DNA from 3 places in the Limnohabitans sp. TEGF002 genome. Region 1 is predicted to be linked to each of the others. Evidence: predicted binding sites of a transcription regulator. Region 1 holds the regulator's gene; each other region holds the start of a gene.
The links. Region 1 encodes FNR, which switches genes on or off when oxygen is low (the NO sensors DNR and NnrR bind a similar motif). Its sites were predicted from a motif close to TTGATNNNNATCAA; they were not measured.

Region 1 (3,274 bases):
GCAAAGGTTTGCAGTACGAATGCATTGGCTGTGGCGCCTGTGTGGACGTGTGTGACACTGTGATGGACAAGGTGGGCTACGAGCGGGGCTTGATCAAGTTCTCCACGCAAAACGCCATGGACAAGGGCTGGGCCTGGGCGCAAACGCTGCGGCGCATTTTCCGACCTCGCGTGTTGGTCTACACCACTGTGCTGTGGGCCATCATCATTGGTGTTGGCGTGTCCTTGTGGAACCGAGACCCGTTCAAGGTGGACATCGTGCGCGACCGCGCCACCATGGCCCGCATTGTGGTGGGCGGCAAAATTGAAAACGTGTACCGCTTGCAAATCATGAATGCGGCAGAGCAGAACTTGACTTTCCAGTTGCAAGTCGAGGGTCTGCCGGGCCTGGCCCTGGCCACTGAGCCGATGGTGGAGGTGGGGGCCACCGAGTCTCGATGGGTGTCCGTGCGATTGCAAGTGCCCTACGACGCAGCGCCCGCAGGTTCGCACCCGATCCATTTCCACATCGAGTCCCGATCGACAGATGGCCAATCGGTCGGTCAGCTGAGCGAAAAAACCGTGTTTCTGGTCCCTCGTTGAGTGACCCCTATTTTTGAAAGACAGCCATGAACAAGGTTCTGAATGTGAGCAAAGAGGGGCAACCCTGGTGGCGTTTTGGATTGGTGTGGATGGTCATTGGTGGCCCCGCCGTGGTGGTGGTGGCTGGTTTCATCACGTTCTACATTGCCGCGACCAACCCCGATCCGGTGCTCAACGTCACGCCACGCACCGCCATGCAAGAGCGCCAGGGCATCACCCATGTCCCCGCCATGCAAGGACGCAACCATGTGGCCACGGGCGAGTTGCCTGCTGCGCTGCAAGCGCCTGCTGCTGAACCCACCAAACCCTGATTCCGAAAGGAGACACCATGCTCGCTCAACGCTGGATGTGGATCACCTGGCCTGCTTTTTTGGTGGCGGGACTGCTGGAAGTTTTGGTCTTCGCGTTTGTGGATCCGCACGACCTGCATTGGTTCGGGCAAGACCTGGACCTGTCCAGGCAAGCAATTTACACGCTGGCCTTTTTTGCGTTTTGGGCCTTGGCCATCGTGTCCAGCGCATTGACTGCGCTGCTGGGTCTGTCCTCGGCTGAAGTGAACCGTTAAGACACCGAACCACCTGTTCAGTGCTTGAGCCTAGGGCTCAGTGGCAATGTGAGGTGTTGTTCACCAGCCGCTGCAGTCCCTCGGTGTCCAGAATGCGCACGTGGCGCTGCTTGACTTCCACGGTGCCGTCTTCCACAAACTTCGAAAACGTACGGCTCACGGTTTCGAGCTTCAGGCCCAGGTAGCTGCCAATTTCTTCGCGCGTCATGCGCAGCACCAGCTCGGACTGTGAGAAACCTCGGGCGTGCAAACGTTGCACCAGATTCAGCAAAAAAGCGGCCAGTCGTTCTTCGGCCCGCATGCTGCCCAAAAGCAACATCACGCCATGCTCGCGCACGATCTCTCGGCTCATGATCTTGTGCACGTGGTGCTGCAAAGCGGTGACTTCGCGCGAGATTTCTTCGATTCGGTCAAAGGGCATGACACAGACTTCGGCGTCTTCGAGTGCCACCGCATCGCAGCTGTGCTGGTCGTTCACGATGCCGTCCAGCCCAATGATCTCGCCCGCCATTTGAAAGCCCGTGACCTGATCGCGCCCGTCTTCGGTGGCCAGACAGGTTTTGAAGAAGCCGGTGCGGATGGCGTAGAGCGACGTGAACTTTTCACCGTTAGTGAACAGGGTGTCGCCACGTTTGATTTTGCGGCGCACGGCCACGAGGTCATCGAGGCGGTTGAGGTCATGGTCGCTCAGGCCCATGGGCATGCACAATTCGCGCAAATTGCAGTTGGAGCAGGCGACTTTGATGGCTTGGGGATTCATGGTTTATCTCTTGGTTGAGCAATGGATTTGCCTTGGATCAAGACTTGAGCTTATACCGAATCAAGCGCTGAATTTGAGGGTATACCCGGTCCTTGCCAGAAATCCCCGAAAACCGGTAAAGGGTTTGACCTGAGTCAACACATGAGCAGATGCAAGCAGGCAAAGTGAGGCCTTGTTCTGTTTACATTCGAATTAAGGGGCAGACACATGTCCGTCATCTCACCGCAATTGCTGGCTCGCTTTGACGTGCCCGGCCCGCGCTACACCTCTTACCCCACAGCCGATCGCTTTGTCGAAGCCTTTGGAGAGGCCGATTACGTGCAAGCCTTGAAACAGCGCCAATCGGGCCCGGTGGGCAAGCAAGTACCGCTGTCGCTGTATGTGCACATTCCGTTTTGCGAATCGCTTTGCTATTACTGCGCCTGCAACAAAATCATCACCAAACACAAAGAGCGGACTACGGAATATTTGCGTTACCTTCGCAAAGAGGTCGAGTTGCACACCCGCCATTTGGGGCGCGGCCAGTCGGTCAGTCAATTGCATCTGGGCGGCGGCACACCCACCTTCATGAGCGACGAGGAGTTAGGCCAACTCATGGCCATGCTGCGTGAGCACTTCCAATTCGTGCCGGGTGGTGAATATTCGGTCGAAGTGGATCCCCGCACCGTGAATGAGCAACGGCTGGCGTTTCTGGCCGAGTTGGGTTTCAACCGCCTGAGTTTTGGCGTTCAGGACTTTGACCCTGCGGTGCAAAAAGCCGTGCACCGCATCCAGCCTGCAGACCAGGTGTTTGCCTTGGTCGAGGCGTCCCGCCGACTCGGTTTTGAATCGGTCAATGTCGATTTGATTTACGGCTTGCCCCTGCAAACGCCCGAGTCTTTTGACCGCACGCTGGAGCAGGTGAAAAGTCTGCGTCCTGACCGCATTGCGCTGTATGCCTATGCGCACTTGCCCGAACGTTTTAAACCGCAACGTCGCATTCACGCGCAAGCGCTGCCAGCAGGTGCCCCCAAGGTGGCGATGCTCTCGCGCTCGCTCGACGCGCTGACCGATGCGGGCTATGTCTACATCGGCATGGACCACTTCGCTTTGCCCGATGACGCTCTGGCTGTGGCCAAACGACAGGGGCGTTTGCACCGCAATTTTCAGGGCTACAGCACGCAGGCCGATTGCGATCTGATTGCGCTGGGCGTGTCTTCGATTGGCCGCATTGGCTCGACCTACAGCCAGAACGCCAAGACCATGGAAGAGTACGTCGATCTGCTTGACCAAGGCCATTTGCCGGTGGTGCGGGGCTTGGCGCTCACGCGCGACGACCTGATCCGTCGCTCGGTCATCATGGCGCTCATGTGCCAAGGGCAGTTGCAA
Region 2 (3,274 bases), 540 kb from region 1:
TTTGGCGCAGGCGGCATTGAGCTGAGCCCGCAGCTCGCGGTTGGCCCCCACGCCACCGGCCACCACCAGACGCTTCATGCCACTGGATTTGAGCGCGTTCATGGATTTTTTGACCAGCACTTCCACAATCGCTGCTTGGGTCGAAGCGGCCAAGTCGGCGCGCTCGGGTGCGCCTTCGGTGTGGGCGGCAGGGCCGATTTTTTGGCTTTGGGTGAGCACCGCCGTCTTGAGTCCTGCAAAAGAAAAATCCAGATCGCCGCTGTGCAGCAGCGGCCGAGGCAACTTGTAAGCCGCAGGGTTGCCCTGCTCGGCCAGTCGCGAGAGGCCCGGGCCTCCGGGGTAAGGCAAGCCCATGAGCTTGGCCGATTTGTCAAAGGCTTCGCCTGCAGCGTCGTCAATCGTTTCGCCCAGTAATTCGTAACGGCCCACGCCGTCCACACGCATGAGCTGGGTGTGGCCACCTGAGACCAACAAGGCGATGAAGGGAAATTCGGGCGGATCGGCGCTCAAAAAAGGCGAGAGCAAATGCCCTTCCAAATGGTGCACGCCCAGCACCGGCTTGCCCAAAGACGCCGCCAGCGCACAGGCCACGCCCGACCCCACCAAGAGCGCTCCGGCCAAGCCAGGCCCGCGTGTGTAGGCCACCACGTCGATGTCGGCCAACGTGGCACACGCCTCGGCCAGCACCTGGCGCGTGAGCGGCAAAACACGACGGATATGGTCGCGGCTGGCCAGCTCCGGCACCACGCCACCATAGGCTTGGTGCATCTCGATCTGGCTGTAGAGCGCGTGTGACAACAGACGTGGCATGGCGGACCCGGTGGTTTCCACCAGGGCCACACCCGTCTCGTCGCAGGATGATTCGATACCCAAAATTCGCATAACAGCAAGTTTAAGCGGCGCATGGGGTCTGGCCTGGCCCTTGGCCATAATCCTTTGTGGGAGAGGCGCTCTCGTCGCTCCCACAACAGCCCCTCATTCAAAGCCGATACATGACCACTCTCCGACTGATCTCCTCCATGGCCACCAAACCGCTGCTGGCCGACTTGGTGGCGCTGTACAAAGCACAGGCCCCGGGCATCCACATCCAGGTCGAGTCGGTCGGCGGGGTCGATGCGGCCAAACGCGTACAGGCAGGCGAAGCCTTTGACGGCGTGGTGCTGGCCAGCGACGCGATCGACAAACTGGTGGCCAGCGGCCATGTGCGGGCGGGCAGCCGCGCCGACTTGGTGCGCTCGGGCGTGGCGGTGGCCGTGCCTGCGGGCCAAGCCGTGCCGGACATCTCGACCGAAGCTGCGCTCAAAGCCGCTGTTCTTGCCGCGCCCACGCTGGGCTATTCCACCGGCCCGAGCGGCGTGCAACTGGCCAAACAGTTCGAGGCCTGGGGCATTGCCGAGACCATCGCACCACGCATCGTGCAAGCCAAGCCTGGCGTGCCCGTGGGCTCGCTGGTGGCCCAAGGCGAAGTGGCGCTGGGCTTTCAGCAGCTGAGCGAAATGCTGGGCGTGCCCGGCATCATCATCGCGGGCGGCCTGCCGCAGGCGGTGGAGATCATCACCACGTTCTCTGGCTCGGTGGCGGCCACCAGCAACCAGCCCGAGGCGATGCAAGCCTTGTTGGCGTTTTGGGTATCGGCAGCTTGCACCCCGCTGAAGCTGCAGCACGGCATGCAAACGGCCTGAGCGCTGGCACCTTGGCAGGACCGCCGGCTTGGGCCTGCGTCATTTGACTTATGCCAAATATGTATTTGTAAGCGTCAGCTATAGATCAGAAAATTGGAAGCATTGAATACCGATGACGATTTCTGACCGCCTATGCCCGCACTTCTTGCCCCCAGCTGCACCCTTGTGGGTGCCGGTCCCGGTGACCCGGAACTGCTCACCCTCAAAGCTGTTAAAGCCATTGCCAACGCCACCGTGCTGTTGGTGGACGACTTGGTGAACGACGACGTCTTGGCCCACGCCTCGCCCACCGCACGCATCATCCATGTGGGCAAGCGCGGCGGCTGCCAGAGCACGCCCCAAGCCTTCATTGACAAACTGATGATCACCGCTTTCCACGAAGGTGAGCGGGTGGTGCGCCTCAAAGGTGGCGACCCCTTCATTTTTGGTCGGGGCGGTGAAGAGGTGGAACACCTGCGCCAAGCGGGCATCGATGTGGCCGTGGTCAACGGCATCACCTCGGGGCTGGCGGGCATGAGCAGCTTGGGTGCACCGCTCACCCACCGCGAACATGCGCATGGCGTGGTGTTTGTGACAGGCCACGCCAAACCCGGCGACAGCGGCACCGACTGGGCGCAATTGGCCACCACCGCCCACCAAGCCAAATTGACGCTGGTGATCTACATGGGTGTGAGCAGCCTGGATCACATCCGCCAAGGTTTGCTGCAAGGCTTGCCCAGCGACACCCCTGTGGCGGTGGTTCAGCACGCCAGCTTGCCTACACAACGCGAAGCGCTGACCACGCTGGGCGAATTGGTCGACACCATGCATCGCGAACAACTCCAAAGCCCCAGCATCATTGTGGTGGGCGACGTGGTGCAAGGGGCCCGGGGTTGGCAGCAGACCGAGCCACATGCCGCTGCGCAACGGGCAGCTTGAGCTGAGACCGGAGTGGGAGCGAGCCCCTGCTCGCGAATGGTGCGTTGGGCCGCTGGCACTGCCCTGCCCCTTACACTCCTGAGCCATGAAGACATGGGATGTGGTGATCGTGGGGGCCGGGGCTGCCGGTTTGTTTTGCGCGGGTGTGGCGGGCCAACGCGGCCTGAAGGTGCTGGTCATTGACCACAGCGACAAGATCGCCGAAAAAATCCGCATCTCCGGCGGCGGGCGCTGTAATTTCACCAACCGATTGCTCGACGCGTCGGCCCCACAAAAGCACTTCATCAGCCAAAACCCACACTTTTGCCGCTCGGCCCTGTCGCGCTACACGCCGCAAGACTTCATAGGCCTGGTGCAAAAGCACGGCATCGCTTTCCATGAAAAGCACCAAGGCCAGTTGTTTTGCGACCACTCCGCCGAAGACATCATCCGCATGTTGCTGGCCGAATGTGCTGCTGGCGGGGTAGACATCCGCACAGGCTGCAGCGTCAGGTCTGTTGAAACCGTGCAAGAACCACCCGAAGAGAATCAACGCTACACCCTGGACACCAGCGATGGCACCGTACACACCGGCTCTTTGGTGGTGGCCACCGGCGGCTTGTCCATCCCCAAAATCGGGGCCAGCGACTGGGGCTACCGCATCGCCAGCCAGTTTGGCCTGCGCCTGGTGGAGC
Region 3 (3,274 bases), 1.3 Mb from region 1:
CGAATCACACTCAATCGACCTTGCAAATTTTCAGCATGTTGGTGCCGCCAGGCGAGCCCATGGGCTCGCCGCAGGTGATGGCGTACACGTCGCCTGAACTGACAATGCCACGGTTTTTCAGGTGGTTTTCAGCCTCGGCCAAAGCGGTGTCGCGGTCAGCGCTGGTGTCCATCAACAAAGGACTGACGTTGCGGAACAAGGCCATTTTGCGCTGAGAAGACAGCTTGGTGGTGAGGGCATAAATCGGTATGTGCACCCGACGACGGCTCATCCACAAGGCGGTGGAGCCGGATTCGGTCATGGCCACAATGGCCTTGGCGCCCAAATGGCTGGCGGTGAACAAAGCGCCCATGGCGATGGACTGGTCAATGCGGCTGAAAGTCTGGCCTTTGAAATCGGCGTCGATTTCCACATCTTCCGCGCCCTCGGCTGCCAAGCAGATCTTGGCCATCTCTTCGACCGTCTCCAACGGGTATTTGCCCGCCGCCGTTTCGGCGCTCAGCATCACAGCATCGGTGCCGTCCAGCACGGCGTTGGCCACATCGGACACCTCGGCGCGGGTGGGCACCGGGTTGGTGATCATGCTTTCCATCATCTGGGTGGCGGTGATGACGACCTTGTCGTGCACCTTGGCCAGCTTGATCATGCGTTTTTGCAGGGCGGGCACAGCGGCGTTGCCCACTTCGACGGCCAAATCACCGCGGGCGACCATGATGCCGTCGCTGGCCTTGAGGATGGCTTCGAGGTGCGGAATGGCTTCAGCGCGTTCGATCTTGGCGATCAGGCCCGGCTTGTGGCCGTATTCGGCCCCGGCCACATTGCACAGCTGGCGGGCCATTTCCATGTCGGTGGCGTTTTTGGGGAAGCTCACAGCCACGTAGTCGGCGCGCAGGCTCATGGCGGTTTTGATGTCGTCCATGTCCTTGGCGGTCAACGCAGGGGCCGTGAGGCCGCCGCCTTGTTTGTTGATGCCCTTGTTGTTGGACAGCTCACCACCCAGCTTGACAGTGGTGTGCACTTGCTCGCCCTTGACGGCATTGATGGTGAGCACAATCAGGCCGTCGTTGAGCAGCAGCACATCGCCCGCTTTCACGTCACGGGGCAATTCCTTGTAATCGAGGCCCACGCCTTGCAGGTCGCCGGGTTCGGTGCGCGAGGCATCGAGCACAAATGGCTGGCCCGGCTCCAGCATGACTTTGCCCTCGGCAAACTTGCCCACGCGGATCTTGGGGCCCTGCAGGTCGGCCATGATGGCCACTTCGCGCCCCGCACGTTGCGAAGCTTCGCGCACCAAACGGGCACGGTCCACATGGTCTTGCGCCTTGCCGTGGCTGAAATTGAGCCGAACCACGTTCACGCCAGCGCGGATCATGGCTTCGAGCAGGGCGGGATCGCTGGAAGCAGGGCCTAGGGTGGCAACAATCTTGGTAGCGCGACGGGACATTCAATGCTCTCCATGTAATTTGATTTCAATTCTCACACGGAATCGGTTACATACCGGGTTCTTTCGACCCCGTTTCCCTGATGGGAAACCCCAGTGGTGGGCTGCGGCCCTCACATCCAACCTGCATGCCCACCCATTTCCCCCTGCCCAAGCCCCTGAATTGATCCTTGTCAGCCGCAAAAAAGGGTTGGGCGACTAAACTTGGGTTCAGCTTGTTCTTACAGAAGCACCATGACCGCATTGCACACACCGACGACCGACCAACCCATCGGGCTTGACCAGCCCTTGCCGCACCGCAAGACCCTGCGCGAGTGGCTGATTCCTTTATCCGGGCGCAGCACCGTCCGGGCCTTTGCGCTTTTGGTGTTGGACTACGCGCTGTTTTTCGCCCTGATCACCGGCACCATCGCGCTGGCGTCGATCTGGCTCAAAGTGCTGTGTGCCCTGGCCGCCGGTTTCGTGATTGGCCGCCTGTTCATCATTGGCCATGACGCCTGCCACCAGAGCCTGACGCCCCACCGCGAACTGAACAAGGTGCTGGGCCGCATCGCGTTTTTGCCTTCGCTCACGCCTTACAGCCTGTGGGACACCGGCCACAACGTGGTGCACCACGGCTACACCAACCTCAAGGGCGTGGACTTCGTCTGGACACCCCTGACTGCCGCTGAGTTTGAAGCCCTGAGCCCCATGCAAAAGCTGCTCGAGCGCGCCTACCGCAGCGGCTGGGCCCCCGGTCTTTACTACATGATCGAGATCTGGTGGAAGCGCGAGTTCTTCCCTAACAAAACCCACATGCCCACCCGCCGCCCCATCTTTTTCAAAGACAGCCTGCTGGTGAGCCTGTTTGGTGCCTTCTGGATCGCCACCATCGCCGCCGCCGCTGTGTACACCGGCCAGTCGGTTTGGCTGTCTTTGCTGCTGGGTTTTGTGGTGCCCTTTTTCTTCTGGAACAGCATGATCGGCTTTGTGGTTTACGTGCACCACACCCACGTCAAGGTGTCCTGGCATGACAACAAGGCCGCTTGGACCAAGGCTGCGCCGTTTGTGTCGACCACCGTGCACCTGACCTTCCCGTTCAACATCGGCGGCATGATGCACCACATCATGGAGCACACGGCCCACCATGTGGACATGAGCATCCCGCTGTACCGCTTGAAGCAAGCGCAAACCAAGCTCGAAGAAATGCTGCCTGGTCGCATCATCGTGCAAGCCTTCTCCTGGAAGTGGTACTTCGAGACCGCCAAGAACTGCAAGATGTACGACTTCACCCGCGAATGCTGGACCGACTTCAAGGGCAACATGACCAGCCCCGTGCGCGCCAACCTGCCACCGGCTGCTCAAGCCTGACCAGGACTTAGGCTTCAACAACAAAAAACCCCGCATCGCGGGGTTTTTTGTGGGGAGAACATTTGTGGGAGGCTGCCCCTGCAGCCGAATATGTGAAGTGGCTCCGGCCAGCATTCGCGAGCGGGGGCTCGCTCCCACAAGGGAGAAACGCGTTCAGCCTGCTGCGCGTTTGGCCAAAATCTCAAAGGCGGGCAAGGTCTTGCCTTCCAGGATTTCCAGGAAAGCGCCGCCGCCCGTCGAGATGTAGCCCACCTGCTCTTCGATGCCGTATTTGGCAATCGCGGCCAGCGTGTCACCGCCACCCGCGATGCTGAAGGCGCTGGACTCGGCAATCGCCTGGGCGATCACTTGGGTGCCGTTGGCAAACTGGTCGAACTCGAACACGCCCACCGGGCCATTCCACACAATCGTGCCCGCTTGTTTGAGCTGCGCCGCCAACTTGGCCGCCGTCTCAGGGCCAATGTCCAAAATCATGTCGTCATC

Region 2: a site for FNR is predicted at 1,726-1,739, ahead of cobA (uroporphyrinogen-III C-methyltransferase). Genes of this name have one in related genera too.
Region 3: a site for FNR is predicted at 1,605-1,618, ahead of ACZ5SR_RS00130 (fatty acid desaturase). Genes of this name have one in related genera too.

Annotation. Positions count from the first base shown of each region.
Region 1 covers NZ_AP029224.1:1,888,988-1,892,261, reverse strand. Annotated here, with positions in the region: gene ccoG (cytochrome c oxidase accessory protein CcoG) at 1-581, shown strand, start outside; gene ACZ5SR_RS09350 (nitrogen fixation protein FixH) at 608-892, shown strand; gene ACZ5SR_RS09345 (hypothetical protein) at 910-1,146, shown strand; gene fnr (fumarate/nitrate reduction transcriptional regulator Fnr) at 1,184-1,906, opposite strand; gene hemN (oxygen-independent coproporphyrinogen III oxidase) at 2,114-3,274, shown strand, end outside.
Region 2 covers NZ_AP029224.1:1,346,284-1,349,557, reverse strand. Annotated here, with positions in the region: gene tsaD (tRNA (adenosine(37)-N6)-threonylcarbamoyltransferase complex transferase subunit TsaD) at 1-882, opposite strand, end outside; gene ACZ5SR_RS06765 (substrate-binding domain-containing protein) at 993-1,682, shown strand; gene cobA (uroporphyrinogen-III C-methyltransferase) at 1,815-2,600, shown strand; gene ACZ5SR_RS06755 (BaiN/RdsA family NAD(P)/FAD-dependent oxidoreductase) at 2,686-3,274, shown strand, end outside.
Region 3 covers NZ_AP029224.1:25,895-29,168, reverse strand. Annotated here, with positions in the region: gene pyk (pyruvate kinase) at 11-1,444, opposite strand; gene ACZ5SR_RS00130 (fatty acid desaturase) at 1,676-2,791, shown strand; gene ACZ5SR_RS00125 (phosphoglycerate kinase) at 2,945-3,274, opposite strand, start outside.